One region of the Paenibacillus borealis genome, then DNA from elsewhere that is predicted to be linked to it. Evidence: riboswitches for the same ligand, from Rfam matches in the RefSeq annotation. Region 1 holds a riboswitch; each other region holds the start of a gene.
What was found. A riboswitch is a leader RNA that binds a small molecule or an ion and turns the genes downstream of it on or off. The one in region 1 is predicted to bind cyclic di-GMP.
Positions count from the first base shown of each region.

Region 1 (9,698 bases):
ACGGTGGGCGAAGGTACCGCGCTGGGAATCCTGTCCGCTGAGGCGGATCGGTGTACCGTCCTTCAGAATAGTAGCGAAGGCCAGAGTCTCGGCCAGCGCCCAGTCCACCCGTTCACCGTCATTCAGCGCATCCTTGCGCCGCTGCAGAATCCGCTCCAGCTTCGGATAGACCGTGAAGCCATCCGGTACGCTCAGCAGCTCGCGGTTAATCTCCTGCAGGCTGGCCAGCGGAACCGCTGTAGGGCGGTGCACTGGTGTACCTGTATCCAGGGCGACCGAGGTCTTAGACTCGGCGTTCTTCTGCTTCCCTTCCTTCATCTGCTCGAAGGCCTGCTGCAGCACATTCTCAGCCTCGGCAATCATGCTCTTCACATCTTCTTCGGTAACAACCTTCTCGCGCTGCAGGCGCTCGGCATACACACGGTAGACGGTAGGGTGGTTGCGGACCTTGCCATAGACCATCGGCTGGGTGGTTTCCGGATCATCCATTTCATTATGTCCGTGGCGGCGGTAGCCGATCAGATCAATCAGGAAATCCTTTTTGAACAAATGGCGGTAAGCACTGGCCATACGGACAGCTGCAATACAAGCCTCGGGATCATCGGCGTTGACATGCACTACCGGAATCTCGTAGCCTTTGGCCAGATCGCTGGCATAATGCGTGGAGCGGGAATCTTCACTTTCGGTGGTGAAGCCGATCCGGTTATTGACGATAATATGCACGGTCCCGCCATTCTGATAACCTGTCAATTTGCCGATATTAAGTGTTTCGGCGACAATGCCTTCACCAGGGAAGGCGGCATCGCCATGCATAAGCACGGCCATGGCTTTGTTCGTATTCAGCTTAGGCAGGCCCGGGGTACCCCGTTCTTCCTGGGCAGCACGCGTGAAGCCTTCAACGACCGGATTCACGAACTCGAGATGGCTCGGGTTGTTCGCAAGCGTGATGCGGGTACGCACGGTTTCGCCTTCGCGGACGGCGCGGTCGGCGCCAAGATGGTATTTCACATCCCCGGTCCAGCCGTAGGTGACACCCATGGAGCCTTCAGACGGGAACAGCTCCTTGTTCGGCGAATGGTGGAATTCCGAGAAAATAATATCATAAGGTTTGCCCAGAATGTGGGCAAGCACATTAAGTCTTCCGCGGTGGGCCATACCCATCAGGATATGCTCTGCGCCGTCATGTGCGGCAGCACGGACAATTTCATCCAGCATAGGCACGAGGGCATCATTGCCTTCGAGGCTGAAGCGCTTCTGGCCAACAAATGTCTTGTGGAGGAAGGTCTCGAACTGCTCTACCTGAATCAGGCGTTTCAGCAGCTCTTTGCGTTCCGTATTGTTCAGCGGAGCAGGCGATGTTGTGGATTCTGCCTGGCTGTTGAGCCAGCGCAGCTCACGTTCGTCATGCACATGCCCGAATTCATAGGCAATGGTCTGAGTGTAAGCCTGGCGCATTCTGTGGACGGCATCCATTGCCGTATGCACACCGTCAGGGGCATTCTCCCAGATCAGAGAAGCAGGGAGCGCGTTCAGATCCTCGCGCGTCAGCTCATAGGTTTCGATCTCCAGCCATTTCGCCATAGGGTTGCTGCTCCGCTCGAGCGGATCGATATCAGCAGCCATATGGCCGTATATCCGGATGTTGGCCATCAGCTTGGAAGCTTTAACAGCCTTCTTAAGCCATTCCGCATCTCCGGAAACGGCAGGCTGTGGAGTCTTGACGGCATCCGGTGCCAGGGGAGGCGGGCCGGATACGGTAAACAGATCGCGGTAATGTTGTTCTACAGATGAGGGGTCCTTGACAAACTGCTCGTATTTCTCCTGGATGTAGCCCAGATTGGGACCGTAATACTTGCTCCAGACAGATGCGTTATAGGGATCTTTGACGGCCATGAATAGGTCCTCCTAACGGATAAACTCCACATGCGGTATATAGGAACACCGCTTAGCGGAGCTGCGATGTTTGCGGTTTCATTCTCATCTTATTGTGCTACTTTCCGGCAGGGTAATCAATTCATACTTTCGTGCAATCCGTTCGCAAAACGGTATGATTCAATAGGGTATTCATACGGAACAATCATAAATTCTCCGGGTGAAGCCGGGGGAATGAAATATCGTTAAAATCAAAAAAAATTAAGGATTCAGGTGATTGTAAATCATGGAAATGGGTAATTACTTCTATATTGTGTTGCGGGATTAATACCTATTAATATATTTACACCGATTTGGGCCTTTTGAAATGAAATTGGAATTATTTATACAAGCCATTGGCAATTTTAGCTAAGGTTCTTCACAACTTAACATAAAAAAATTCCAGAAAACGACACACTTTTCGTGTTCGTTCTTGTATAATGTTATTGCGGAGAACGGTTTCATCGATTCTTGCCAGATCCTTTCATGTAAAGGGTCCAGTAAAGGGTAAACCTGCCGAAAGGCAGGGGCACAAAGTCTCGGATCTAAAGTAGAAATACTATGATGGCCGGACTGCCTGGGGACGCGAAAATTCTAGGAGGAGATTTCTTGGATAAGTCCAACCAGGGGAATGACGAACTGCAGGCAGTTGATCTTGATTTAGAATGGGTGTATTTGCTGATGTCTGCTAAGCAGGCTGGCATCCAGGCGGATGAGATTCGCCGTTTTTTTACTGAAAAGGCACTCCAGGCGATGTAGGGCATTCAGCAATGTACGGATACATACAGAGAAGGGCACAGCGGTCTACACGCTGTGCCCTTCTCTGTTTGAATTTACATGTTGTTTCGGGGTCCCCGCAAAGTACCTGAGTAATCATTGAAGCTGCTGCCTCACATTGTGGGGTTATTTCAGTTATCCTTCTGATCCAGCCGCCATTTCTGGTAATCGAGAAATTCCTTGAATTCACGTTTGCTTATACCTGAGGCCATCGCTTCCTGTACCAGCCGGAACCATTCTCCATCAAGAGCAGGTTCTGCAGTCTCTGCAAGTCCGCCATAAAGTAATGCGTGAATAGATACCTGAAGCGCATCGGCAATTTTTTCGATAAATTGAATGGAGGGGTTGGATTGAATATTCCGCTCAACATTACTTAAGTATGATTTCGCCACGTCAGCCTTATCCGCTAGCTCGGATAAAGAATAACCCTTCTCCAGACGGAGCCTATGGATGCGGCTTCCCATGTTATCAGACACGATTACAACGCCCTCCGTACTTTTTGTTATCAGTATAACAAAAATTCGCAAAACCGACAAAAATCATTGTTCCTGACGGAAGCTGACGGCCGGGGAGAGACAAAACGGCATATCCAGCCCGGGTGAGGGAGGATATGCCGTTTTGTGTCTATAGTTTAATAGCTTTATTTGGCTTCTCCCAAACCTTGCGTAGCATCGAATGTCCAGTTCAGCGCTAAGCCGTCACCTTGGAAGATATTCTGATCCAGTGTATTGTCAACGAATTCGAAAGCAATCTTGAAGGTTTTGGATTGGGTAGCAGCAATACCTCCAGGCAGTACACCCGCCGCTACGAGATCATAGCTGGATGTGTTCTTCAGATCCTTCAGGGAGATCTCGGACAATACATGACCGCTAAGGGAGCCGCTGGTATAAGTACTATCGAGAAGTTTAACTTTGAAGTGATCTCCAAGATCCTGGCCGGCATTATCGCCCTTCGAATCAGTTACAGTGTAGCTGGTGGCAAGCTTAAGGAGTTTGATATCCAGGGTGCCGTCATTGGACAATGTGAAGGTGCGAACGGTGTAATCGCCCGGTTTCAGATTGGTCAGGGCAACAGGTGTATTGAAGGAAGAGCCGAGCTTCAGAGTGCCTGCCGCGAAGGTTGCTGTGCTGGTTGCTGTGGAACTGAAGTAAGCGAAGGTGCCCCCTCCGATTAAAGACAACCCCAGTGCTGCCGATGCTACGCCAAGACCCAATGTTTTCTTGATACCCATAATTAATTTCCTCCTCGATTATATTATGTTTTTTTGAGATTGGTTATCAGGTTCGAATCATACTGGCCGGACTATTATTTGAGAGCGCCTTTTTCCTGATTGGCTTCGAAGTTCAGGGTCAGTGCCAGGGTATCGCCTTGATAATAGTTTTGCGGCTGGAAGGTTTCCTTAAAGGCAAACTGTACGCTCAGATTATCTGAAGTGCCTGCTTTAATGCCTCCGTTTTCTACACCAAAGATTCCCCCGAGAATTCCCTTAGCTACAAGATCCGGACTTTGCTGCTCCAGGTCGGACAGTGAAATGACCAGGACAGGCGATGTTACCTTATCCTTGTTAACAAGGAAGGTCACGATAATATCGTCTTTGAGATTATGGGCGCCGTTATCTCCCTGGGCATCTGTAATGACTGACGAGGTGCGCAGAACAACTTTGGGAATATTGAGCGTTCCGTCATTTTTCAATTTGAAATCTCTTAGGATCGTATCCCCTGGCTTAAGATTGCTGAGATTGACAATAACGGAGGGGTCCGAATTAAGAAGTAAAGTTCCGTTGTTAAAAGAAGCAGCAGTGGTGGAGGTACTGCTGAAGTAAGCGAAGGTTCCCCCGCCGACCAGGGTTAATCCTAATGCTGCCGATACAACGCCGAGACCTAATGTTTTTTTAACGTTCATTTGTTCATCCCTCTCTCATGGTTCTTTTTTTGTCGTTGCCTGTCTTCCGGGAAAATTTATTGTTGCTCCGCGTTTCGTAAACGGGAGAGGACAATCGGTTTATTGCACAATGTCTGGAAGGGTATCCGGTCCGCCGGTCGCGGATGGCCCTGCATTCTTCTTCTCCAGTGCCGCAACGGCTTTCCAGGAGGAGTACAGCGCATAGAGGAGCAGGAGCAGTCCTGGTACAATCATCAGCAGTACACTTCCGGCTTTGGAGACCGCAAAGTTCATGGCATATCCCACATAAGGGACAGTTACGCCGGTATATTGGCCAACAATATTCGTTGAGCTGACCGCCGAGGTATCGGCTGCATCGTTATTGTCGCCTTTGGTGGTATAGGTGGCCTCGCCTATGGCAGTGTTTATTGAAGCGTCGACAACGCGGTGCGTAATCAGGAGGTTGTCGGGATTCATGAATGTAATCACATCGCCCTTTTGAAACCGGGTCATATCCCCGCCCGGCTTGATGGCTACGATCGATCCGGTCTGGATGCCCGGCTCCATGGATCCGGATAACACCGTCTTGATCTGATAGCCGAAGAAGGAAGGTTCACCTCCGGAGGCTTTAGAGATGACTACTGCTGTTACCAGCACCAGAAAAACTATAAATATCAGTGTGGACAAAGTGGTGCTGGCTATCTTTTTGATGTTCATATTATTCGCCGCCTTTGCTGGTATCAAATTATGGAGCCTGGTGTTGCTGCAGGTATGGCTGCAGCTGTTGGCTGCGCGGTATCTTTATCGCTATCAGGGAGAACCTCAGGTGATTCTACCGCTGGAGAAGCCTCTGGAAGATTAGCTTCCGGTGTTGCCGGTGTGGCAGGCGGGGCGTTAACCTCTGCACCCGGTACTGGTGTCGGAGCCGGCTTATCTCCCTCAGGAGCTTCTATAGCAGGTTCCCCGATGTTACTATCCTCTCCCGGAATACCCGCTGCGGGCGGATTATTCTTGGGTTGATCCTTCTCCTGTTTCAGGGCTTCGTCGGCTGCATCCTGTTTCTGCTTCTCCAGTGCCAGCCGTTCCGCTTCCTCAGCCTTAGCTTTTTCAAGCGCCAGCCGCTCCGCTTCCTCGGCCTTGGCCTTCTCCTCCAGCGCTGTCTTTGCTTCAGCAATTTGTACCTGCTGTTCCTGCAGCGTAGTGATTGCGGAAGAAAGGTTGTCCCTGGAAGCTGTTAATTCTGCACTTAACTGATCGTAGCTTGACTGCAGGGCGGGAGATACATCCGAATCGGCCTGGTAGGCTCTGGCCATAAATGAGAAGATCGGTTCCTCTGCAGGGAAGCCGAAGCTTTCTTGCCGGAGAAGCACCCGGTCCGGATTGCCGGTCGGCAGCGAGCCGCCGATATCATGAATCGTATTCAGATATTGCACAATGCCCGTTAATGTATCCATCAGGGATTCTGACAACACTCCGCTTTGATAGAGACCTTCCTGCAGCTGTTCGAAGAACTGGGCATCACGGATTTCCAGGCAGTTTGGTTCGAGATTCACCATATATCCTCCGAGTTGGTGCAGAATGGCTGCTGCACTGCCAATTTCCTGCAGAATTTGCTGCCAGATACCTGCATTGAAGCTCAGCTGTGTATCCAGTGCGCTAACTGTATCGCTTGCCAGGCGGATTTGTTCCGAGATCTCACTAGAGACCTGATCCAGTTCCTCCGCCGACAGTGCTTCAGAGATCGGGGGAGCGTTATAGTTTCCGCTCGTACTGTGGCTGCCCAGAGACGACTTCAGCTGGGTGATTGTGCGGATATGCCCGCTGAAGTCCGACAGCAGCTGTTCAATCTGGCCCGGGAATACGGAGCAAAGCTCTATGGAGGTGTCCTGTTCCTGGGAAGTATTGAATCCTCCGTAGGTACTGCCAATCTGATTGGATGTATACATTATAAGAACAGATACAGCCACACCGGATTGCAGGATCCGAAGAACGAGTTTCGTGTATTTCCGTTTACGCCGTTTGGCAGATCTGGGGTACAAAGGTAGGCCCCCTCTCATGGCTTACTAATGGTTATTCGTTATATTCGTTCTTTATTAAGAACGTTTTCGTAATGAAATCATACACTGCGCACCCTGCAAAAGAAAAATGCCAATTTAGGCGAATTGTTCGCAATAAAGCACAAATGCATTTGATTATCTTAAATTAACTCCATATATCGCTGTTTTTCACAAATGTTCTTTATTGAGAACAAAAAAGGGTATGCTATCCGCAGTAATAAATGCAGATAGCATACCCTTATGAAAAATGAAAAATATATGTTTCCGCTTGTAGTGAAGTCAACTGCTTAAGGCAGCTTTTCTCCGCGCGAGCTGACATACAGCTCGTACCATTCCTTGCGGGAGAGTTCAATCTCATCGGCCCCACCGCAGGCTGCGATGCGCAGCGGATTCACGGTGCCGATTACAGGCTGGATGGCTGCGGGATGCGTCATCAGCCAGGCCAGAACGATGGCTTCAGGTGTTGTATTCTTCTCATCAGCAAGTGCCCGCACTCTGGAAGCTGTATTCACTACGTTCTCCGGCTGTCCTTCAAGCGGCCGGCCGCTGAACAGCCCCTGGGCCAGCGGGCCCCAGGCCTGAAGCTGGATATTCCCCGCGCGGCAATACTCTATTGTGCCCTCAGGAAACGTGAGGTCTTTCCACTGTTCCCGGTTCACGCTGAGTACGGCATCGACCCAGCTGATCTTGGCCAGGCTCATATGCAGCTGATTGACGATGAAAGGCTCGTCACAATAGGTCTCCAGCAGTTTGATCTGGGCAGCGCTCATATTGGAGACGCCGAAGTGGCGCACCTTGCCGGACGCCTTAAGCTGGCGCAGAGCTTCGGCAACTTCCTCGGGGTCCATCAGCGGGTCGGGGCGGTGCAGCAGCAGAATATCAATATACTCTGTGCCCAGCCGGGAGAGCGTTCCATCTACGCTGGCCAGTATATGCTCCTTGGAGAAGTCGAACATGTTGGTGATGTCTCCCGGCTCCATCAGCCTGATGCCGCATTTCGACTGCAGGATGATCTCTTCACGCAGACCGGGACGCTCCTTGAAGATCTGCCCGAACACCTTCTCCGCCTTGCCCCGGGTATAGATATCCGCATGGTCAAAAAAATTGATGCCGATTGACAACGCGGCATCCAGCGCCTCATGCCCCTGCTTAATGTTCTCCGCTGTAACCGGTTCATGGTCCCAGCCGCCGCCAAGCCCCATACAGCCCAGAGCAATGCGGCTGGCGGGGATGCCGCGTTTGTTAAGTGGTAACGCTTTCAGCAATTGTATCCCTCCATACGCTATAACTTTTGGATGATCTGAGAATAGTGTACACCTTTAGAAGCCGGTATGGTATTTCTTGTCGCTGGAGGAGCGGTGTTTCGTGCCTTCCTTATCCTTCTCTTCCTGCTTCTCAAGTGTCAGATCCTCTACCGGGATCGGATCCACATGCTGCCCGCTTTCATCGAGATCGAACAGACTGGGCTCTTCCGTCGGGTACTGCTCGGGGTGGTCACGGTCGTCTCGTATCGGCTTTTTCTTATCACTCATCTCGCTCATCTTAAGTTCACTTCCCTTTGCGGAATATCTGCAGGCAAGGATGTGCAATGTGCACTTGGATATCTCGTGAGCCTCGCCGGCAGTTTGCTCCCTAATAAACACAATGCGGGCTGGTTAAACATCGGACTTGTGAAATATCGCAGGTTCCGGTGTGAAAAGAACTATGAAAATAAACGGAGGACTGTCCCGGCTGCCTATAACGGCGGCGGAACAATCCTCCTGGTGGGTCTATGCTTATTAAGGAATAATCGGGCTGCCTTTGTCACTCATCCTGCGGGCCACAACATCCTCATGAAGCCGCTTCAGCCATTTCAGCTCGGTCAGACTGTGCTCGTACCGGCCGTACATCAGATGCAGTGCCGAGCGGGGCACAATGGAGATATGCTCCTCGTACACCTGGTAAGCGAAGTTCACCTGATGCTCCGCTTCGCGGATGCGTTCCTCCAGCAGCTTCTCCACCTTCTCCTGATCAATGTAGCGGGAGAGGGCCAGGGCCATGTACAGCGGATGATGCAGCTGATCACTTTTCTTAATCTGCTGCAGAATGAGCTGTTCCATCAATTCCTTGCCCTTGTCCGTAATCCGGTAGATCGTTTTATCCGGCCGGTCCGTACTGCGGATGACCTCTACAGCTTCAATATGGCCGCCCTCGGCCAGCTTGTCGACTGCATAATACAAGGAGCCCATCTGCAGCTTAATGAACTGGTCCATCGTGCGTTCCTTCATGACCAGTGTAATCTCATAAGGATGCATATCCCGTTCCAGCAGCAGCCCCAGAATCAGCAGCTTCATGGACATGATGCTTACCTCTGCCCGGAAGCTGGAGCAGGCTGGGATTCCTTAGGCTGAATAGCCAGACGGTCTTTGGGCATCAGCAGAACAAAGACAACGGCAAGCACCGCAGGAACGATAGCCCACATGAAGGTATGTGCGATTGAAGTGGACAGCGAATTCGTAATCTTCTCCAGCACAGGTGCCGGAATCTGTGCACGGGCCTCAGGGGTCAGCGCAGAACGCGGATCACCGAATGAAGAGGCCTGGCCGCCGTCTCCGAAGGCAGTGCTAAGCTCCGAAGTGAAGCTGTTGCGCTGGATAATACCGAAGATTGTAATCCCCAGCGTCATCCCGAGCGAGCGCAGGAAGGTGCTGGTGGAGGTAGCTGAACCGCGCTGGCGCATATCGAAATGGTGAATGGATGACATGCTGAGTACGGAGAAGGAGAACCCGACCCCGAAACCGGTCAGCGCCATGAACGCATTCAGCAGCAGACGGGAAGTATCCGGTGTCAGTGTGCTGAGTGAGAAGATTCCGGCAACGAAACAAACTGCAGACAGCAGCATAATATTGCGGAAGCTCGTCTTGGTGGTGAGCAGACCGCCGGATTGGCTGCCGATGACCGTACCGATCATCATCGGCATCAGGATCAGACCGGAGTTGGTGGCGGAGCCGCCGTATACCCCCTGGACATAGATCGGAATGTATACTGTAGCTACGATAAACGCTGAACCGTAGAACAAACCGAGCAGACTGC
Region 1 covers NZ_CP009285.1:453,937-463,634, forward strand. Annotated here, with positions in the region: gene PBOR_RS01975 (2-oxoglutarate dehydrogenase E1 component) at 1-1,893, opposite strand, end outside; cyclic di-GMP riboswitch class I at 2,408-2,492, shown strand; gene PBOR_RS36750 (anti-repressor SinI family protein) at 2,521-2,670, shown strand; gene PBOR_RS01980 (helix-turn-helix domain-containing protein) at 2,820-3,152, opposite strand; gene PBOR_RS01985 (TasA family protein) at 3,329-3,919, opposite strand; gene PBOR_RS01990 (TasA family protein) at 3,994-4,590, opposite strand; gene sipW (signal peptidase I SipW) at 4,690-5,286, opposite strand; gene PBOR_RS02000 (PspC-like choline-binding domain-containing protein) at 5,310-6,515, opposite strand; gene PBOR_RS02005 (aldo/keto reductase) at 6,914-7,891, opposite strand; gene PBOR_RS02010 (hypothetical protein) at 7,946-8,167, opposite strand; gene PBOR_RS02015 (PadR family transcriptional regulator) at 8,405-8,965, opposite strand; gene PBOR_RS02020 (MDR family MFS transporter) at 8,971-9,698, opposite strand, start outside.

Region 2 (9,698 bases), 120 kb from region 1:
AAAATCCAGACTTAATAATTATAACGGTCCGCCCTCAATCCTTCAATGAATGTAGTCGTTAATTGTCGCATTTCAATGGCAGTTCACAAAATAGGCACGCAAAGCAGAAGCGGAACCCTCCATAAACTGGATGGCATCCGCTTCAGCAAGAAATATAAGGATAACTGGTTTAACACCGCACATCCTTATCCTGTTTTGATTGGATAACCTGTCTGAAGAGGTTCCGGCTTCCGTCCAAAGTACGCCAGAAATAGTCCGGCAAATTCCGGGTCCCATTGAGTGCCCCTTCCCTGCTCCAGAATAGCCAGCGCCCGGTCGTGATCCATCCCTTTGCGGTAAGGACGGTTAGAGGTCATAGCATCATAGGCATCCGCCACAGCGATAATCCGGCCATGTAAAGGAATATCCGTACCGGCAAGACCGTCCGGATATCCTTTACCGTCATAGCGCTCATGATGGGAACGGACGCCTCCCAGATAGGGTGCCATTTTTTCTACCGGTTCAATCTGCCGCAAAATATTCTCTCCTAACACAGGATGGCTCTTAATCTGGTCGAACTCCTCATCCGTAAGGGCTTCTTCCTTGAACAGGATGCTGTCCCTCACCCCAATCTTGCCAATATCATGCAGCAGGGCCGTCTTGCGTAAATCATCCAGCTGCTGCCCGGTGAGTCCGGCCAGCTGGCCGATAATGACCGAGTATTCCGCGACACGCAGTGAATGCCCTGCGGTGTAAGGATCACGGGCATCCAGCGCCACGGCCAGTGTAGTGAAGTAGCTGTCAAGCAGCTGCCTGCTCTGTTGTTCCCGGGTCTGCAGCCCCCGCACCATCATATTAAATCCTGCGACAAGCTTGGAGAATTCATCGGAGTACTCATCCTGTACCTGGATCAGATTGCCGTCCCTTACATGGTTCATCGCCTGATACAGCTCATTAATAGGATGCTGCACACTGTTCGTCAGAAGCCAGGCCGCTATCGATGAGAAAAGGGTTCCGATCAGCAGCACCATACTCGCCCACGCCCAGTAGCTTTGAAGTCCGACCACTCCTACAGGACCTCCATTACCATGCAGACGGATTTGCGTAGCCATGATAAACAGAAATAGCGGAAATGTGCCGATTAGCATACAGCTTACCAGAAATTTGGGACGGATCGGCACAAATACATGGCCTTCCAAAGAGAAATCAATACCATACTGCTCCAGCGCCCGGTTTCTGAATTCTTTGATCAGCGGAATAATGGCCGTACAGGTCAGGAAAAATTCAATTAGCGCATGCATGCATGCCACAAGAATGGCTCCGCACACAGCCAGGATCAGATAGAAATACGGAACCGTAATCCAGCCATTGTAAATCATCCAGAATGTCATCAGGCAGGCCGGCAGGGAGAGGCCCAGAAGATGCGGCCCCATAATCCGCTGAACGGCACGCCTCGGCATCTGATGTGTATGCAGATACGCTTCTTCCAGCATTGGCAATGTCAGGTTTTCTTCATACAGTGCTGTGCGGATCGGTCTGATCTGATTGAGAAAAACACCAATCTCCATGACCGCCATGATAATAAATGACAGCCCGAGCACAAGCAAGAGCCGGAAATATTCTATGCTGCTTATCTCCAGAGATGATAGCAGAATCAGACTTCCTACTGCCAGCACCGCTACTACTGAGCCGAATATATAATTCCGGATCTGATTTTTAATGAATATTCTGTATAGTCTCATCTGTCCATCATTCCCGTCCCGGCCTCAGCCCAATATCCGCTTGCATTCCTATATGACACATGTTATAATAATAGAATATTTGTTTTCGAGTATGTTTATCCCCATCAAGAAGATGTCAGGCCGATAAATCACTTGTCTCTATTATCGGCAGTTTGGACACTAAATCTTACGTTTTCTTGCAGTACTCTTCCTTTTTATGAGATTAAATTCGAACATAGCATTCCGATTCGCACTGGCGCGGCCACGGAGCCGCAAGGACAAAAGAGAGGTAGGGCTTTTGTCGTATTGGAAGGATTTCTCTCGCCACACGGCTGCTGGAAATAAACAAGGAACAACGACACCCGTTTCGCTAACAAACGGCGGGGGATTCATATACCGATAAGACATGGCTGTGCTGCTTCCCTGACGCAGGGAAAGGCCCCATGTGTGGAACATAATAAGCGCCCGATACCCGCTGTTTGCGGATATCGGGCGCGTCTACGTTCCGGGGACTTTTTCAGACTGAATCACACGTACAACAATGTTGAAGGACACTGAGCCTTTTATTCTGATTCCTTCCGCAATAATGTCAAGAGATCCCCGAAGATTCCAGGTGTCGTGAATACGACCTCTTCACCATAAAGTTCAGCAGGAATGTCATCTGGCACCCCTTGTACATTGCAACTCAATGCGCCCGCCTCCCGTGCAATCAAGCCTGCGGCGGCTACGTCCCACGGTGAAAGACTTTCCGTATGCGCATCTAATTTTCCGGACGCCACATAACAAATGTCTACTGTTGGCGCAGCAAAACGCCTAATGTCACGGCAGTTTCTTCTGAGCCGGTTCACTCTTTCGATTGCCGGCTGCACTTTGGCCGGATCATGAGGAAAACCTGTGCCAATGACAGCATCTAATAGTGAAGTACATGTACGAGTTCGTAAACGCTCACCATTGCAATAGGAGCCTCTCCCTTTAATCCCAACATAAGTACAGTTCAAATCTGGCGCATATACTGCTCCTGCCAGGACTACGCCATCAAGGGCAAAAGCCAATGAAAGGCCGTAATGCGGTAGGTTCCGGGCAAAATTAACCGTTCCATCTAAGGGATCAATCACCCAAACCGGACCGTCAAACTTGAAATCATCCCAGTTATGTACTCCATTTTCTTCCGAAAGAATTCGATGACCTTGAAATTTACCTATTATGGCTTCTTGAATGATTCTTTCCGATAGTAAATCAGCAGATGTCACAAGTTCACCATCATCCTTGAAATTCACTTCAATTTGTTCCCGACTGCGCAATCCGGAAATTGTGTCACCTGCTTTTGTTACAGCCTGTTCTGCAAACAACGCTAATTCTCGAAGGTCAAAATTCATTCCGTTCCCATTCCTCCTTACAGTGCGTAATCTTATTGAGCATTTCTGCCAGTCTAATACTTTATTTCCTCTGAACAGCTGTGTATATATCGTTCCACGAATTCGCCTACAGTGCGAACATATTCCTTTTTATCCGTATCATAGGCAAGACCATGCCCCGCTCCATGCACCACCAGCTTCTCCTTCGGACTCTTGCAGGCACTATACAGCTCATCCATCATAGCAAAAGGTACAAACTTATCCGCATCTCCGTGAATAAATAAAATCGGCACCCGGGCTTTGCGCACCTGCTTCAGCGCTGAAGCTTCGCCGAAATAATAACCGGCCTTCATCCGGGTTACCAGGCTGGCACTCTGCACAAAGGGGAAGCTTGGCAGATGATACATCCGCCACAGCTGGTAGGACAGCTGTGCTTTGACCGAAGTATATCCGCAATCAGCAACAATGGATTTGACCTGCGGAGGAAGCTCTTCTCCAGCCGTCATCAGTACCGTCGCTCCGCCCATAGATACGCCATGCAGTACAATTTGCGCTTCCGGCCCAGTCTCCTTCAGAACGAACCCGATCCATTGCAGATAATCACGGCGCTCCGGCCAACCGAAGCCAATGTAGTCCCCTTCGCTCTTCCCGTGGCCTCTGGCGTCGGGCAGCAGCACATTATATCCTAGGTTGTCATAATAGTTTTTGGCGGTTGCCCCCATATCCTTAGCTTTGCCGGAATAACCGTGGGCAATGATTACGGTACGGCCCGCAGCACGCTCTGAAGCCAGATAGTAGCCTCTCAGCTTCAGGCCATCTTCCGAGACCAGCTCCACTTCCCGGAAGTTCTGCCGCGCCACCCACTCCGCACCTTCCCCCCACGAAGCTCCGGCTACCGGCGGGTCCACCTTCAAATCCGGTGTCTTGCCAAGGAATTCCTTGGGAGCCCGCTTAATAGCCACTCCATAGAAATAGAATCCGGCATACGCCACAATCCCGGCAACAACAGCCAGTATTACTAGCAGGTATATACTCCACATAATCGTTCCCCCTCTCAGTAAGCAACCCTCCCTTTAAGGGAATGTGAATTTTTGCTTATGAATAATTTGAGCCTAGTATAGCACGGTATCCGTTCAACTAAAAACACTGCCGGGAGTCCGGCATTACCTTCTTCACCCAAGTGGTAAGCTACAGATAGAATACGCCACCCGTATACAAAAAGGCTGCTTCCTGGAGAATATCTCTCCGGCAGCAGCCTTCGTCCAAAAACAGCGGCTTAATCACTTTTTACCCTGATGTTCTTCGTTTAAGTGAATCATTTTCGCTTGTTCGCCCTGGCCGTTCTTCTAAGAAGCAGGCCCAGACCGGCAAGGGCGATACCGGTAATATAGTACGGTGCAGGACTTGATTCACCCGTCTGCGGCAGGGTTTGCTCTGCAGTCACACTGCCGAGAGGAATCTCGTCATCGATAATGATTTCTTCAGGCGACGGTCCCGCCGCTGGTGCAGGTGCTGGTGTAGGCTCCGCTACAACCGGCTGTGGCGCTGTTGGCAGCACCGTCACAACAGGTGATGCCGCCGGCCCCAGAGGAACAGGGTCATCATTGATAGTAGTATCAGTCACAATAGTCCCAATCACTACCGGAGCAGTTGATGTCGGAAACACGAAGCTTGGAACAAATACGCTCGTGCTGGTTGCCGTTGGTGCTGCGGTCGGCACTGTTGTTGGTGTCGCCGTTGGTGCTGTTGTCGGCGTTGCCGTTGGTGCCGCTGTCGGCGTTGCCGTCGGCGCTGTTGTCGGCGTTGCCGTTGGTGTCGCTGTTGTCGGCGTTGCCGTTGGTGCTGCTGTCGGCGTTGCCGTCGGCGCTGTTGTCGGCGTTGCCGTCGGCGCTGGTGTTGGTGTTGCCGTTGCTGTTGGTGTTGGTGTTGCTTCTGGTGTCGGTACCGCTGTCGGTGTCGCCGTTGGCGTTGTTGTCGGTGTTGCCGCCGCTGTCGGCGTTGTTGTTGGCGTTGCTGTTGCTGTTGGTGTTGCTGTTGCTTCTGGTGTCGGTACCGCTGTCGGTGTCGCCGTTGGAGCTATTGTCGGCGTTGCCGTTGGCGTTGTTGTCGGTGTTGCCGTTGCTTCTGGTGTCGGTGTTGCCGTTGCTTCTGGTGTCGGTGTTGCTGTTGATTCCGGCGTCGGTGTTGCTGTTGGCGTCGGCGTCACTGCCGGCGTTGCTGTTGATTCCGGCGTCGGTGTCGCTGTTGGCGTCGGCGTCACTGCCGGCGTTGCTGTTGATTCCGGCGGATCTTGCCCTTTATAAGGAACATGGTGAGATTCTCCTGTTCCTGAGAGCGAAGCTCCGATCAAATTTCCGTTGATTTGACCATTATTGAATTGAATGGAGGCATATGGAGCCAGTATAGAACCCATAACTCCGATACTCTCAATTTGAAGATGGGTTGCCTGACTGAAGTTATATAGCACTTTGCTATTCATAGAGTTGTCCTTATTATCACTGCCATTAATTCTAATGCCCATATTTTTCATCGTAACTGAAGTGCCCGATACATTTACTACAGCCGTCGAACCGCTGGGAATCTCGATTCTCAGCCCATTAGCACTAGACAGCTTACTGCCATTGACAACAAATACGTTAACATCTGAATTTGTACCTACGAGAATCAGACTGCCATAATCGTCAGTTGTAGTACTATTTGTAGGAAGCCCTGCAAGCTGCTGCGATTTATCACGGAGCAAGCCGAATTCGGCTGTGAAGTCTATGGCGTTCGCTATCAGCTGTAAGGTTCCTGTACCATTACGGGGGCCGCCGCTACCGCTGTATTTCCCGCCGTACACCGCGTCTCCGACAGTTTCTCCACGTTCATAGTAAAGATCGCCCCCGGCAACAAGAGAATAAGCCTCCTGCGTTTCCTGAGAGCTTAGTTTGTGCCCCACCGAGTAACCCTCACTTAGTTTCACATTTCCGCCTGCGGCTAATCTGCCTTCAATATCGCTTCTGTAGGCATCGACACTTCCCAATATGAACACATTATACTTGGACGCATTGCCCGGCAGAGAAGCCCCCTCGGCTCTAACTGAAATGCTCCCCAGTGAAATGATTCCGCCGCCTCCAACAATCAGAACTGTTATAAGTCCGAACACCATAAGACGCTTGAATTTAGTTAATTGGAACATACAGACTCACCTCACAGTTAATATAGATATAGGCCACGTTTATAACAAAAAAAGACCGCCGGAAAGAGGGATACTCTCTTTACGGCAGTCGGACGATCGTTGCGCTTCATCGCGCTTTAGACTCCTGGACTTTGCGTCCCGTTCTTTCGAACGGTTTGCGTTTATACGTCAGTGAACTATTAGATTGTGAAATTATGTACTAAATCAAACTTCCATACTAAAGTCTATGACATTAGTTACTTTAGAACTAATTTTAGTTTATCCGCTATCTAGGCTTATTGTCAACGAAATCCTTTGAAACATTTGGCAATAGATTATATCTACCGATCCGCTCCAAAGTACTGTTACAAAAGGTTTTTTCAATAGAAAGCTTAGTCTTTCCGCCCAAAACCCTAATCCCTATACTCCCTCGGATTCGACTTTATAGTATTTTTGAAACTATGTAAAAAGAACTAATTTTCATATTGTAAATTTAAACTTAAATAATAACTCTGACAGCCGTAAAATCGCAACTCCGTTTCCCTTAGCACATTCGCTTTCACGAGAAATATAGAAATAAATATATATTGTTATAAAAAAGGCTGCTTCGGGAGAACGTCTTCTCCCAAAGCAGCCTTTTCCCGATTCAGCGGTGCTACCAACAATCTTTCATAAAGATCTTACGGATTGCATTTATTTACGTTTATCTGTTCTGGATCTTCTACTAAGGAATATCCCCAATCCTGCAAGAGCTATACCAACCAAATAATAAGGAGCCGGACTTGATTCACCAGTCTTCGGCAGCGTAGCATCCGCAGGCACATTGCCTAACGGAATATTTTCATCAATGATGGTCACAACCGGCGTCGGGCTTGGTGTTACTGATGGTGTTGGGGTTAGGCTTGGTTTCACCACTAACGGCTGAGGTGTTGCTGTTGCCACAGGGCCCAAAGGCAGCGGATCATCAATGATTATTGTATCGGGATTTACGATATAACCGATTATTGGAGTCGGCGTCGGCACTACATTAATAAAGACAGGCGGTGCAGACGATGGCACTGGTGCCGGTGGTGATGTCGGTGCTGGTGTTGGTGTCGGAGTAGGCGTTGGCTCTACCGTCGGTGTCGGTGTTGGTGTTGGCTCTACCGTCGGCGTTGGTGTCGGTGTCGGCTCTACCGTTGGCGTTGGTGTTGGTGTCGGCTCTACCGTCGGCGTTGGTGTTGGTGTCGGCTCTACCGTTGGCGTTGGTGTTGGTGTTGGTGTCGGCTCTACCGTTGGCGTTGGTGTTGGTGTTGGTGTCGGCTCTACCGTTGGCGTTGGCGTTGGTGTTGGTGTTGGTGTTGGTTCGGCCGTTGGCGTTGGTGTTGGTTCAGCTGTTGGCGTTGGTGTTGGTTCAGCTGTTGGCGTTGGTGTTGGTTCTACCGTTGGCGTTGGTGTTGGTTCGGCCGTTGGCGTTGGTGTCGGTGCTACTGTTGGCGTTGGTGTTGGTTCGGCCGTCGGCGTTGGTGTTGGTGTCGGTTCGGCCGTCGGTGTTGGTGTCGGTGCTGCTGTTGGCGTTGGTGTTGGTTCGGCCGTTGGCGTTGGTGTCGGTGCTGCTGTTGGCGTTGGTGTTGGCTCGGCCGTTGGCGTTGGTGTTGGCTCGGCCGTTGGTGCCGGCGTTGGTGTTGGTGTCGGTTCGGCCGTCGGTGTTGGTGTCGGTGCTGCTGTTGGCGTTGGTGTTGGCTCGGCCGTCGGCGTCGGTGTCGGTGCTGCTGTTGGCGTCGGTGTTGGCTCTGCCGTTGGCGTTGGTGTTGGCTCTGCCGTTGGCGTTGGTGTCGGTGCTGCTGTTGGCGTTGGTGTTGGCTCGACCGTCGGCGTTGGCGTTGGTGCTGCTGTTGGCGTTGGTGTTGGCTCGACCGTCGGCGTTGGCGTTGGTGCTGCCGTTGGTGTTGGTGTTGGCTCTACCGTTGGCGTTGGTGTCGGTTCTGCCGTTGGTGTCGGCGTTGGTTCGGCCGTTGGCGTTGGTGTTGGTGCGGCCGTTGGTGTTGGTGTCGGTGCTGCTGTTGGCGTTGGTGTTGGTTCGGCCGTTGGCGTTGGTGTTGGCTCTGCCGTTGGCGTTGGTGTCGGTGCTGCTGTTGGCGTTGGTGTTGGCTCGACCGTCGGCGTTGGCGTTGGTGCTGCCGTTGGTGTTGGTGTTGGCTCTACCGTTGGCGTTGGTGTCGGTTCTGCCGTTGGTGTCGGTGTTGGCTCGGCCGTCGGCGTTGGTGTTGGTGCGGCTGTTGGTGTTGGTGTCGGTTCGGCCGTCGGCGTTGGTGTCGGTTCAGCCGTTGGCGTTGGTGTCGGCTCTGCCGTTGGTGTTGGTGTTGGTGCGGCCGTTGGTGTCGGCGTCGGCGTTGGTGCGGCCGTTGGTGTCGGTGTCGGTTCAGCCGTTGGCGTTGGTGTCGGTTCTGCCGTTGGTGTCGGCGTTGGTTCGGCCGTTGGCGTTGGTGTTGGTGCTGCCGTCGGTGTCGGCGTTGGTGCTGCCGTTGGTGTCGGTGTCGGTTCAGCCGTTGGTGTCGGCGTTGGCTTCACTGTCGGCGTTGGCTTCACTGTTGGTGTCGGCTTCACTGTTGGCGTTGGCTTCACTGTTGGTGTCGGCTTCACTGTTGGTGTCGGCTTCACTGTTGGTGTCGGCTTCACTGTTGGTGTCGGCTTCACTGTTGGTGTTGGTGTTGGAGTGCACTTAGGTGTCGGCGTCGGCTTCACTGTCGGTGTTGGCTTTACCGTTGGCGTTGGCTTCACTGTCGGTGTCGGCTTTACCGTTGGCGTTGGCTTCACTGTCGGTGTCGGCGCCGGTGTTGCGGTAGGTTTTACCGTTGGTGTTGGTTTCACTGTTGGTGTCGGCTTCACTGTTGGTGTTGGCGTTGGAGTGCATTTAGGTGTTGGCGTTGGTTTTACCGTCGGTGTTGGTTTTACCGTTGGCGTTGGCTTCACGGTCGGTGTCGGCGCTGGTGTTGCGGTCGGCTTCACCGTTGGTGTCGGACTCGGTGTTGGTGTTGGCGTTGTGGCTGGTGTCGGGCTTGGTGTTGGTGTTGCGCTTGGTGTCGGCGACGGGCTCGGTGTTGGTGTTGCGGTCGGCGTCGGACTTGGTGGCGGCCCATCTCCCTGGTACGTTCCAAGGTGCATTTCTACCCCGCCGCTAAAAGACTTGGCAATCAGAGTTCCATAAAGCTCTGCTCCGGAATAATTGACATCTGCTTTAGGCGCCAGTATCGTCCCCAAAAAGGTTGTATATGCAATATTTACCTTGGTTGCTTCGTAGAAATTGAACAGCACTTGACTCGCTTTCCCGTTATTCATTGCAAAACTCGGCACATTGACCGTAGCTCCACTTATGTTAATAATCAACGTGGCATTCTGGGCAATATTAAATTGAATATTATTTGTACTCGCCAGCGTTGAAGCATCCAGATGAACTACATTGAAAGAATCCGGCGCACTTATTGTAAGTGTTCCATAATTATTATT
Region 2 covers NZ_CP009285.1:575,719-585,416, reverse strand. Annotated here, with positions in the region: gene PBOR_RS02515 (HD-GYP domain-containing protein) at 186-1,721, opposite strand; gene PBOR_RS02510 (inositol monophosphatase family protein) at 2,264-3,076, opposite strand; gene PBOR_RS02505 (alpha/beta hydrolase) at 3,130-4,095, opposite strand; gene PBOR_RS36765 (choice-of-anchor A family protein) at 4,371-6,233, opposite strand; cyclic di-GMP riboswitch class I at 6,314-6,403, opposite strand; gene PBOR_RS37590 (choice-of-anchor A family protein) at 6,906-9,698, opposite strand, start outside.
Region 2: linked by a shared signal. The riboswitch ahead of PBOR_RS36765 (choice-of-anchor A family protein) and the one ahead of PBOR_RS36750 (anti-repressor SinI family protein) in region 1 are both predicted to bind cyclic di-GMP.

Region 3 (9,698 bases), 800 kb from region 1:
TTCATCAGCTCCCAGGCGGCATAATTGGAAGCCCCGATATAACGCACTTTGCCCGATGAGATCATATCATCGAGGGTGCGCAGCGTTTCCTCCAGCGGTGTATAGGGATCGAAGGCGTGGATCTGATACAGATCCACATGATCCGTCTTCAGCCGCCGCAGGCTGCCTTCCAGCTCCTGCATCAGATGGCGGCGGGAAGAGCCGCTGCCGTCTGGCCCGTCATGCTTCGGCAGGCCGGCTTTGGTAGCCAGGACGGCTTCATGGCGTCTGCCCTCCAGGGCGAGGCCGATAATCCTCTCCGACTCCGAGCCGGCATAGATGTTGGCGGTATCGATGAAGTTAATGCCCTGATCCATTGCGGCATGAATGATACGGATCGAGGTCTCCTGATCCGCCCTTTTGCCAAACGAGTTGGTTCCAAGGCCCAGCGCAGAAACCTGCAGGCCGCTATTTCCGAGACGCTTATATTCCATGTTAATCACTCCTTATCGGTATCGTTAGTTAGGCCGGCAACAGCCGGAGACGGCGGAGGGGCTTCATTACCGGAGAACAGCTGCAGTGCAGTATCGATAAATAATTGTACGGCAATGGAGGTCTCCTCCAGAGAATGGACTGCGATATGAATATCGCGGTAAGCATCAGGCGACAGCTCCCGGACCACGACATTCGGCGGCAGCGACAAGAGAGAGAGCTGTGACATCACACCGACGGCGAGACCCTCCTGGATCATATTCAGTGCGGTGATGTAGCTGTTGACCTCGTATTTCACATTCAGCATGCTGCCTGCCCGGTGAAATAAGTCCACTACCGGAGGCTCGTAGCCCGATCTGCAGAGCAGCATGGGCTCGGCTTCCAGATCCTTCACACAGACGATCCGCTTCTGATGAAGCGGGTGACTGCCGGGCAATACGGCATAGAGCTTCTCCCGGAACAGCGGCAGGGAGGCGAATTCTTCGACCGGGGGAATCATCAGACCCACATCAATGAACCGTGAGGCCAGCCAGTCCTTCACCTCGGCGACGGAGCCCTCATACAGGCTGATCTCAATTCCGGGGTATCGGGCAGTGATAGCACTGATAATCTTCGGGACAAAATAGGCAGCGGCGACCGGAAAGGCGCCGATGCGGATCTGGCCCTTCTCCAGGCCTTTCTCGGCAGCAATCTCCTGGTCAATCTTATCGAGGCCGCTGAGAATCCCGCGGCAGATGACCAGTACCCGCTTGCCGATATCGGTAAGCATCAGTCCGCTGCGCCGGTCGCGCAGCATCAGCTTCACGTCCAGCTCGGCTTCGAGTGCGGAAATGGCCCGGCTGACTGCGGGCTGGGTCATATTCAGCGCAAGACCGGCTTTGGTGAAGCTGCGGCTTTCGGCAATTAAGACAAACAGGCGAATTTGAGTGTTGTTCATAACTAATCTGGTATGCCCCTCATGATTATAATTCATTTCAATTATGACTGAATCTATTGTATCATTTGGGAAGAAATCATAACAAGAGGTGAACTTATGCAGAAGCGGAAGCAAACCATCGGCTTGTTAGTGTTCCTGGTTATTGTCTGGGGCATTAACTGGCCGCTCTCCAAAATTGCCTTAACGTACGCTCCGCCCTTGCTGTTCGCCGGAATCCGGACAGTCATTGCCGGTATTATACTGGTCATCGCGGCTCTGCCTAAGCGGAAACAGCTGAATTTCAGGCAGCTCTGGCCCGTCTATCTGGTGTCGGCCTTCCTCAGTATCGTCTTCTACTATGGCTTCCAGACGATTGGCCTGCAGTACGTGCCGTCCGGATTATTCTCGGCTATTGTATTCCTGCAGCCGGTGCTGCTCGGGATCTTTGCCTGGATCTGGCTGGGTGAGCGGATGTATGGACTTAAGATCGCCGGACTGGTCATCGGCTTCCTCGGGGTAGCCTCATTAAGCCTTGGGGGATTAACCGGAAGTATTTCGCCTGTAGGCGTGCTGCTGGCCTTGGCCAGTGCACTCAGCTGGGCGCTGGCTACGGTGTACACCAAACGCAATGCAGCCAGAGTAGATATGCTGTGGATGACCGCGATGCAGATCATGATCGGCGGAGTAATCCTGCTGGCGGCAGGCTCGGCTTCAGAGAGCTGGGCGGATATTACCTGGAGCCCTCCCTTTATAGTGAATACACTCTTCATCGCGGTCTTCGTGATTGCTCTGGGCTGGATGGTATACTTCAAGCTGATCAACGAAGGGGAAGCCGGCAAGGTAGGCTCCTTCACCTTTCTGATTCCGCTGATCTCCATCGGCTCAAGTGTCGTTCTATTGCATGAACAGATTACGATGAATCTGGTCATTGGTATGCTGCTGATTGTGAGCAGCATTATTCTGGTAAATGTCAGGCTGGGCCGGGCTGCCGGGCGGATCGTGCAGCCCCCGGTACCCGGGCTGGGCAAAGAATAAACAAACGGCTGCTCCCTCAGAAGAGGGGCAGCCGTTTTTACTTGTCAGGGGTTACATTACAGCAGGCTTAGACCGTTTCTGCGTCCGCGTCCCGCAGGATCAGTTCTCCGCCGGGATTCAGGATACTGTCATGCGACCGGGCGATATTAATGACAGCATACTCCTCCTGGAGCAGCTCAATGTCTTCACAGAGATTGCGCAGCAGTCTGGAGAAGCTGTTCAGAACACTGTCTGTGATAAATTCAGTGAACTGTCCCGGATGGGCAAAGACCTCCAGCATCTGCTTAAGCTGCTCCGAAGCGGGCTGGGAAGAGCCGTCCATGCATAGCAGCGCAGTTTTAAGATCGCTGATCAGACACTCTATATGGCTGTATTTATCCTCCAGCAGCAGCATAACAACCAGACCGTACTTCACGGATTGCTGGCGGGATTCTACGTTCTTGGCCAGCAGCCGGGCGGCTTCCCGCAGTCCGGCAACCTCTGTCAGCAGCAGACTGGAGAAGCGGTGCAGGCGGTGCTGCTCTACTCCGGCAAGTCCGGTGTACAGGCTGCAGCCGGTTACCTGACCGCTTATATAGATACTGCCGGTAGCCGTAATTGTAGATTGGCGGACGTTGCCGTAGACATACACATTCCCTAACGCTTCAATCCGCATAGGGCCTTCAATATCCGCCGGTACGACGATGTCACCTGCGAACATAATCTCACTGGCGGTTGCTGCCATCTCCCTGGTGATGAGGCATACGGCAGGGAAATCGCAGGTTATGACACAGCTGGAGTCTCCGCAGATGCGGGGTCTGCCCGTACGCAGAGCCGCAATGTCACCGTTTGGAAGAAGCTGTGCATGTTCTCCGGCTGCGAAATAAATATCCTGCGGTGGAGGGGGGGATAGTACTCCTCCCTCTACGTCGAATCCGGGAATTCCCTCTTCGGGCGGCAATTTGCGGGCAAAGACCTCTCCTTCTCTGGCGAAGGGTGCTCCCGGAAACCGGAGATAATCTAAGGAATCTGCAGATTCCGCAGTCCGGCCTTCCCGGAGCATACCATTGCCTGTGAGCGTATGCTCCGGAAGCGACAGCTGAATCCGGGATTCCTTACCGGGCAGCGGGGCTCTCCCTTCTGCGATGCAGACGGGGAGATATGTAGGGTTGTTCAGTTCGGCGTATAAGGCCGGGATATTCAGATTACGCAGAATTGAACGGTTATCCAGCGAAGAGAGAATCTGTTCTATGGTGAGCGTGGACAGCAGCAGCGCCCGGTTAGGCTCGGCACGCACTGCGGCTTCGAAAGAAGCCGGGCAGTTGACCAGATTCCAGGCGTACTTCTCTGCACGGTACAAGGTGAAGTGAACTTTGAGCTTGTCGGGTGAAACGGTGATTTGATACTGCGGCTTCTCGCAGATCTCCCAGGTGATATAATCCGCTGAGGTAACCTCTGTAGGCTCCGTAACGGTCTTCCAGTTAATCTTCAGCACTACGGGATGAACAGCAGAGATCCGGGCCGGTTTGCCGCCGGAGAGCGGGGGAGTGATGAAAATCTGATTATTCTGCACGAGGATGATTCCATTCTTATCTCCGTCTGTCCCGCCGGAAGGCTGGCCCTCTACGGAGAAAGAATCCAGAAAGCCGGTGCGTTCAAGCATCAAGGATTCCACGAAATCATATCGGGTTGGTTCGATGAATTGCTGCAGCATTGTCTTAACCTCGCTTTTTCGTATAATCAATGGCATTCGTACAGAAAAGAGCATCATAAAGCCTGGGAGGTCCCCCGGTGACAGCTGGCTTACGTGGTCTCTATTGGCAGCCTGGCGACCATAAACGCGGATTCCCGGCGTCCTTAGGCCCATTGCTTTGCGTCCTACCCTTTCAGGAAGTTTGCCTTTAGAAATAGATCAATGATATACACTCAGCATGAGGCATTTTAAATCGACCGCAATCGACAAAAAAGGTCATAACTGGTTCCTGGGCTGCAGGAACTTCTGCAAACAAGCTTAATTCTAGTACTTAAGGAGCTATTTTTCAACTGTATTCTGCCAATCTATTAATAATCTTGAAATGTGCAGCTCTATCTTACCTGAAAAACTGGTTTCCCAGCGCTTACAGCTTATGGGAGGAGTCTGCTCTGCCGGAACAGCCGGATCTTTGATCTGGAGAACGGACTGCTGCTGAGGCTGCCTGTGTTGGGCGGCTTTTTTCAATAAATAAATGGAGTTAATTCGGGGTTTGTATGTAATGTTTATGTTATATATGTAGAAAAACACAAACAATTAGCATATTATTTCGTAATAAAAACGAAGACATTGCAAATTTGTTGTAATATAATCTAACAAACAGCAGGAAATAAGAAATTAGTGTTAATAAACATAACATTAAATACATGCATTGAATTCTGGAAGGGGAGCATGAACCATGCAGATTACAGCAGCACCTTACACCTGGCCCTATGACGGCGTCCTTGATCCGGCGAAGACGGCACTGATGATTATCGACATGCAGACGGATTTCTGCGGCAAAGGCGGTTACGTGGAGAGAATGGGCTACGACCTCTCATTAACAGCCAGAGCCATTCAGCCGATTGGGCGGCTGCTGGCACGCATCCGGGAAATTAACGGATTCACCGTTATCCATACCCGGGAAGGCCATAAGCCGGATCTGTCCGATCTGCCGGCGAATAAACGGTGGCGGAGCAGACAGATCGGCGCTGAGATCGGCTCGGAAGGACCGGCGGGACGGATTCTCGTACGGGGCGAGCGCGGCTGGCAGATCATTGATGAACTGGCACCTGTAGCGGGCGAGCACATTATCGACAAGCCGGGTAAAGGCAGCTTTTATGCTACGGACCTGGATTTGATACTGAAGAATAAAGGGATTACCCATCTGATTCTGACCGGAATCACGACGGATGTCTGTGTACACACGACGATGCGCGAAGCCAATGACCGCGGTTATGAATGCCTGATCCTGGAGGATTGCACGGGTGCTACGGATTATGCCAATCACCTGGCAGCGCTGAATATGGTCAAAATGCAGGGCGGTGTCTTTGGCAGTGTGAGTGATTCGCAAGCGGTGCTGAAGGCGCTTGAGCAATTCTAACTACTAGATCCTAATTACGAATTACGAATGACCAGTATTCCAAATCACATCATAACGGGGGAATCACCATGTGGAACAAGTCCAGAACCAAAGCGCTCATCCTGCTTACTTCACTAATGCTGCTCATTACAGCCTGCGGCAACAATTCGGATACCGGCAAGGCTGAGGGACAGGGGGCAGAAGGCTCCGGTGAGCTTAAGAAGGTTGTTCTGAGGCTGAAGTGGATTCATCAGGCGCAGTTTGCCGGGTTCTATACCGCAGTTGAAAAGGGCTTCTATAAGGAAGCGGGGCTGGATGTGGAGATTCGGCCGGGAGGCTCGGATTTTCCGGCGGTACAGATGGTCGCTTCGGGCAGTGAGGAGTTCGGGGTAACCGGTGCTGACCAGATCATCATCGCCAGAGAAAAAGGCGTACCGGTTAAGGCGTTATCTGCAATATACCGCAAAACCCCGTTTGTAATGTTCACGCTTAAAGAATCCGGTATCACCACAATGGAAGAGCTTGTCGGCCAAAAGGTGGGCATCAAGCTCGGCGGCAATGAAGAGCTGACCTTCCGTGCTATGGAAAAAAGCGCAGGCATCGAAACCTCGCAAATCGAAGAGATGCCGATCAAATATGATCTCAGCCCCCTGCTGACCGGCCAGGTCAAGGCATGGCCCGGATATGTAATTAATGAGGTGCTGGCTGTGCAGGAGCAGGGCGAGGAAGTCAATATTATCGACCCGAACGACTATGGCATTAATTTCTATGCCGACACCCTGTTTACCACGGAGTCTGTGATTGAGAAGGATCCGGAAATGGTCCAGAGTTTCGTACAGGCCTCCATGAAGGGCTGGGATTATGCGATGGAGCACCCTGAGGAAGCGGCGGAATTCGGCCTGAAATATGGAGAAAAGCTTGATCTTGCGCATGAAGTCAGCATGATGAAGGCCAGCATTCCGCTGCTTGAGCCGGAAAAGCTTCCGCTCGGCTCGATGGACGAAGCGGCGTGGGAGACGCTGCAGCAGAATCTTATCGATCTGGGCTTTGTGAAGAAGCAGCAGGACATCGGCTCATTGTTCACCAATGAGTACTTGAAATAAGGAGGGAACCGGTATGACAACAGCGATGAAAGAACAGATGGATTCCGCCCCTGTGAAGAATCCCGGTACCCGGGACACGATGCTCTCCTTGCGCAATTGCTCGCTTTCCTTCGGCAATGTGCCTGTGCTTGATAATGTCAGTCTTGACGTATACCGCAATGAATTCATCTCCATTCTCGGACCGAGCGGCTGCGGGAAATCAACAACACTGCGGCTGATGCTGCGGCTGCTAAGCCCGGAAGGAGGCGGGGAAGTTGCATATTCCTCCCCGGACCTGTCGCTGGGCATGGTCTTTCAAAAGCCTGTCCTGATGCCATGGCTCAGTGCCCTGCAGAATGTCATGCTGCCCCTTGAGCTGGGCCCGAAGAAGAAATTCAGCAAGAAGGAAGCACGTGAAAAGGCGGAAAGCGCCCTGCGGCTGGTCGGCCTGCAGGATTTCCAGAACCACTTCCCGCATCAGCTCAGCGGCGGAATGCAGCAGCGGGCGGCGATTGCCAGAGCCCTGGCCGCCGATCCGACCGTGCTGCTGATGGATGAGCCGTTCGGTGCGCTGGATGAACTGACCCGCGAGAAGCTGAACTTTGAGCTGCTGCGCCTGTGGGAGAGTCCAGAGACAAGTCTCAGCAGCATTGTCATGGTTACTCATTCGATTCAGGAATCTGTGCTCCTGTCGGACCGGGTGGTGATGATGTCACCCCGGCCGGCCGGGGTGACCGATATTATTCCGGTACCGCTGCCTTCACCGCGTCAAGCGGGAATGGAAGAGCTGCCGGAATTCCACCGGACCGTCAAGGAATTGAGAAAGCGGGTGAAGCATCTATGACAGCCAAACTTAAGGACAGCCTGTACCCGGTCACCTTTGCGCTCGGCTTCCTGATCCTGTGGGAGCTGGCCGTACGGCTCCTGTCGGTTCCCATGTATTTGCTGCCTTCCCCAACCCAGGTGGTCTCGGCCATCGACGGTGCGCTGTGGTCCCATACGCTGGTTACCCTGGGCGAATCCCTGACCGGGTTCATGCTCGCTAACATACTGGGCCTGATTACTGCCGTTATTTTTGTTCATTCCAAGCCGATTGAGAAGGGGATGTTCCCGCTCGCCATTGCCCTGAAGACTACACCGCTGGTTGCGCTGGCGCCGCTGCTTGTCGTGTGGCTGGGGACCGGATATACCTCGAAGGTCATCGCTTCGATGCTGATCTGCTTTTTCCCGATACTGGTGAACAGTGTCAAAGGTCTTAAGGCGATTGAATACGAGGCCTGGGAGCTGTTCTCCACCTATAAAGGAACCAAAAGCGAAATCTTCTGGAAGCTGCGGCTGCCAACCAGTCTGCCTTATATCTTCTCCGCACTGAAAATCTCGACCTCGCTTGCCATCGTCGGAGCGATTGTCGGCGAATTTGTCGGGGCCAATAAGGGGCTGGGTTATGTGGTGCTCGTCTCCTCCTATCATATGGACACCCCGGTGATGTTCTCGGCCATTATTGCTTCGGCGCTGTGCGGCCTGCTGCTGTTCTGGTGTATCGGGCTGCTGGAGAAGAAGGTTATTTTCTGGACAAGGAGTGATGATCTGTGATGAAATGCTCGGTGATCAGAATCCCTGCAGGTGCACCGAATGACATGTCCGGCTTGCAGGCGGCGATAGAAGAGGGGCTGTTCCGGCCCGAAGAGGTTGCAGCTGTACTGGGAAAGACCGAGGGAAACGGCTGTGTCAATGATTTCACGCGGGGCTATGCCGTTATGGCGCTGAAGGCATTCTTCGCCGGGGTGTCCCAGGAACAGCGGCCTGCAGAAATATCCTATGTAATGTCCGGAGGGACGGAAGGTGTGCTCAGCCCGCATTTCACGGTAATTAGCCGCAGCGGCCAGGCAGAGACGGGCGTAAATGCTGACGGTCTAAAGTCACTTGCGGTCGGTACTGCCAGAACACGGATCTTCCGGCCGGAGGAGCTGGGCCGGCTCAGCCAGGTGGACGCTGTGGCGGATGCCGTGGCCCGGGCGGTCCTGGATGCCGGAATTACCTCGGAAGCGGATGTGCATTTTGTGCAGATTAAATGCCCGCTGCTCACTGCAGAGCAGATGTATGACGCACACAGCCGTCAGGTATCGCTCGTTACAGAGGATACCTATAAATCCATGGGATATTCCAGGGGTGCCTCCGCACTGGGGGCTGCTGCCGCGCTCGGTGAAGTGGAGCGTTCAGCCTTAACGGAAGCAGATATATGCGTGAACTGGGATAAATTCAGCGCTGTGGCGTCTACTTCAGCCGGAAGTGAGCTTGCCTACTGCGAAGTGATTGTGTTCGGCAATTCGCTGTCTGCGGAAGGCCCGTATCACATCGACCATGCAGTCATGAAGGATGCTATTGACGGCGCAGCGCTGCAGGGCCTGCTGGACCGGTATCCCGGTGAGGAGCTGGTGCAGGTGCTGGCCAAAGCTGAGGCTGATCCGGACGGGGTCATCCGCGGACGGCGCCATATCATGCTGGATGATTCGGATATCAATCATACCCGGCATGCGCGGGCCGTGGTCGGCGGTGTACTGGCCTATGTCGGCGGCGATCCGATGATCTACGTATCCGGCGGAGGCGAGCACCAGGGGCCAAAAGGCGGAGGGCCGGTAGCGGCTGTATTCCGCCGCAGATAGCGGGCTTTCTATCAACCTATACCTATAACTTATACATCATGGAGGAATGGATTATGCATACACAGGAAACGGAAGTGCTGACAGCGGCGGACATGACATGGGAGTTGATGCCGAATCATATTGAGCTCTATCACCGGGAGATAGTCTCGGCAGAGCAGGCGGACCGTCTGGGCATCCGGATGAGCTCGATTCTGTGGGAGAAGCTGGGCGTCGGCGGCCAGGTATTACCGCACCATCATGATGTGGTGGAGATTATTCATATCACTGTGGGGGAGGTCAAGCTGCTGTGCGGGGGTGAATGGTACAGCTACCGGGCCGGGGATACCTTCCATGTACCTGCGGGTGTAGTCCACTCCGTTGCGAATGCGGGTGATTCGCCGTCTGAGCAGATCAGTATTTTTGTACCGGCCGAGGCGAATGTACCTGTGAACCATTTTTTTGGCACCACTCTGATCGAGGA
Region 3 covers NZ_CP009285.1:7,814,407-7,824,104, reverse strand. Annotated here, with positions in the region: gene PBOR_RS33260 (aldo/keto reductase) at 1-473, opposite strand, end outside; gene PBOR_RS33255 (LysR family transcriptional regulator) at 479-1,408, opposite strand; gene PBOR_RS33250 (DMT family transporter) at 1,505-2,422, shown strand; gene PBOR_RS33245 (flagellar assembly protein A) at 2,490-4,115, opposite strand; cyclic di-GMP riboswitch class I at 4,218-4,311, opposite strand; gene biuH (biuret amidohydrolase) at 4,831-5,514, shown strand; gene PBOR_RS33235 (ABC transporter substrate-binding protein) at 5,583-6,596, shown strand; gene PBOR_RS33230 (ABC transporter ATP-binding protein) at 6,610-7,419, shown strand; gene PBOR_RS33225 (ABC transporter permease) at 7,416-8,168, shown strand; gene atzD (cyanuric acid amidohydrolase) at 8,168-9,238, shown strand; gene PBOR_RS33215 (cupin domain-containing protein) at 9,292-9,698, shown strand, end outside.
Region 3: linked by a shared signal. The riboswitch ahead of PBOR_RS33245 (flagellar assembly protein A) and the one ahead of PBOR_RS36750 (anti-repressor SinI family protein) in region 1 are both predicted to bind cyclic di-GMP.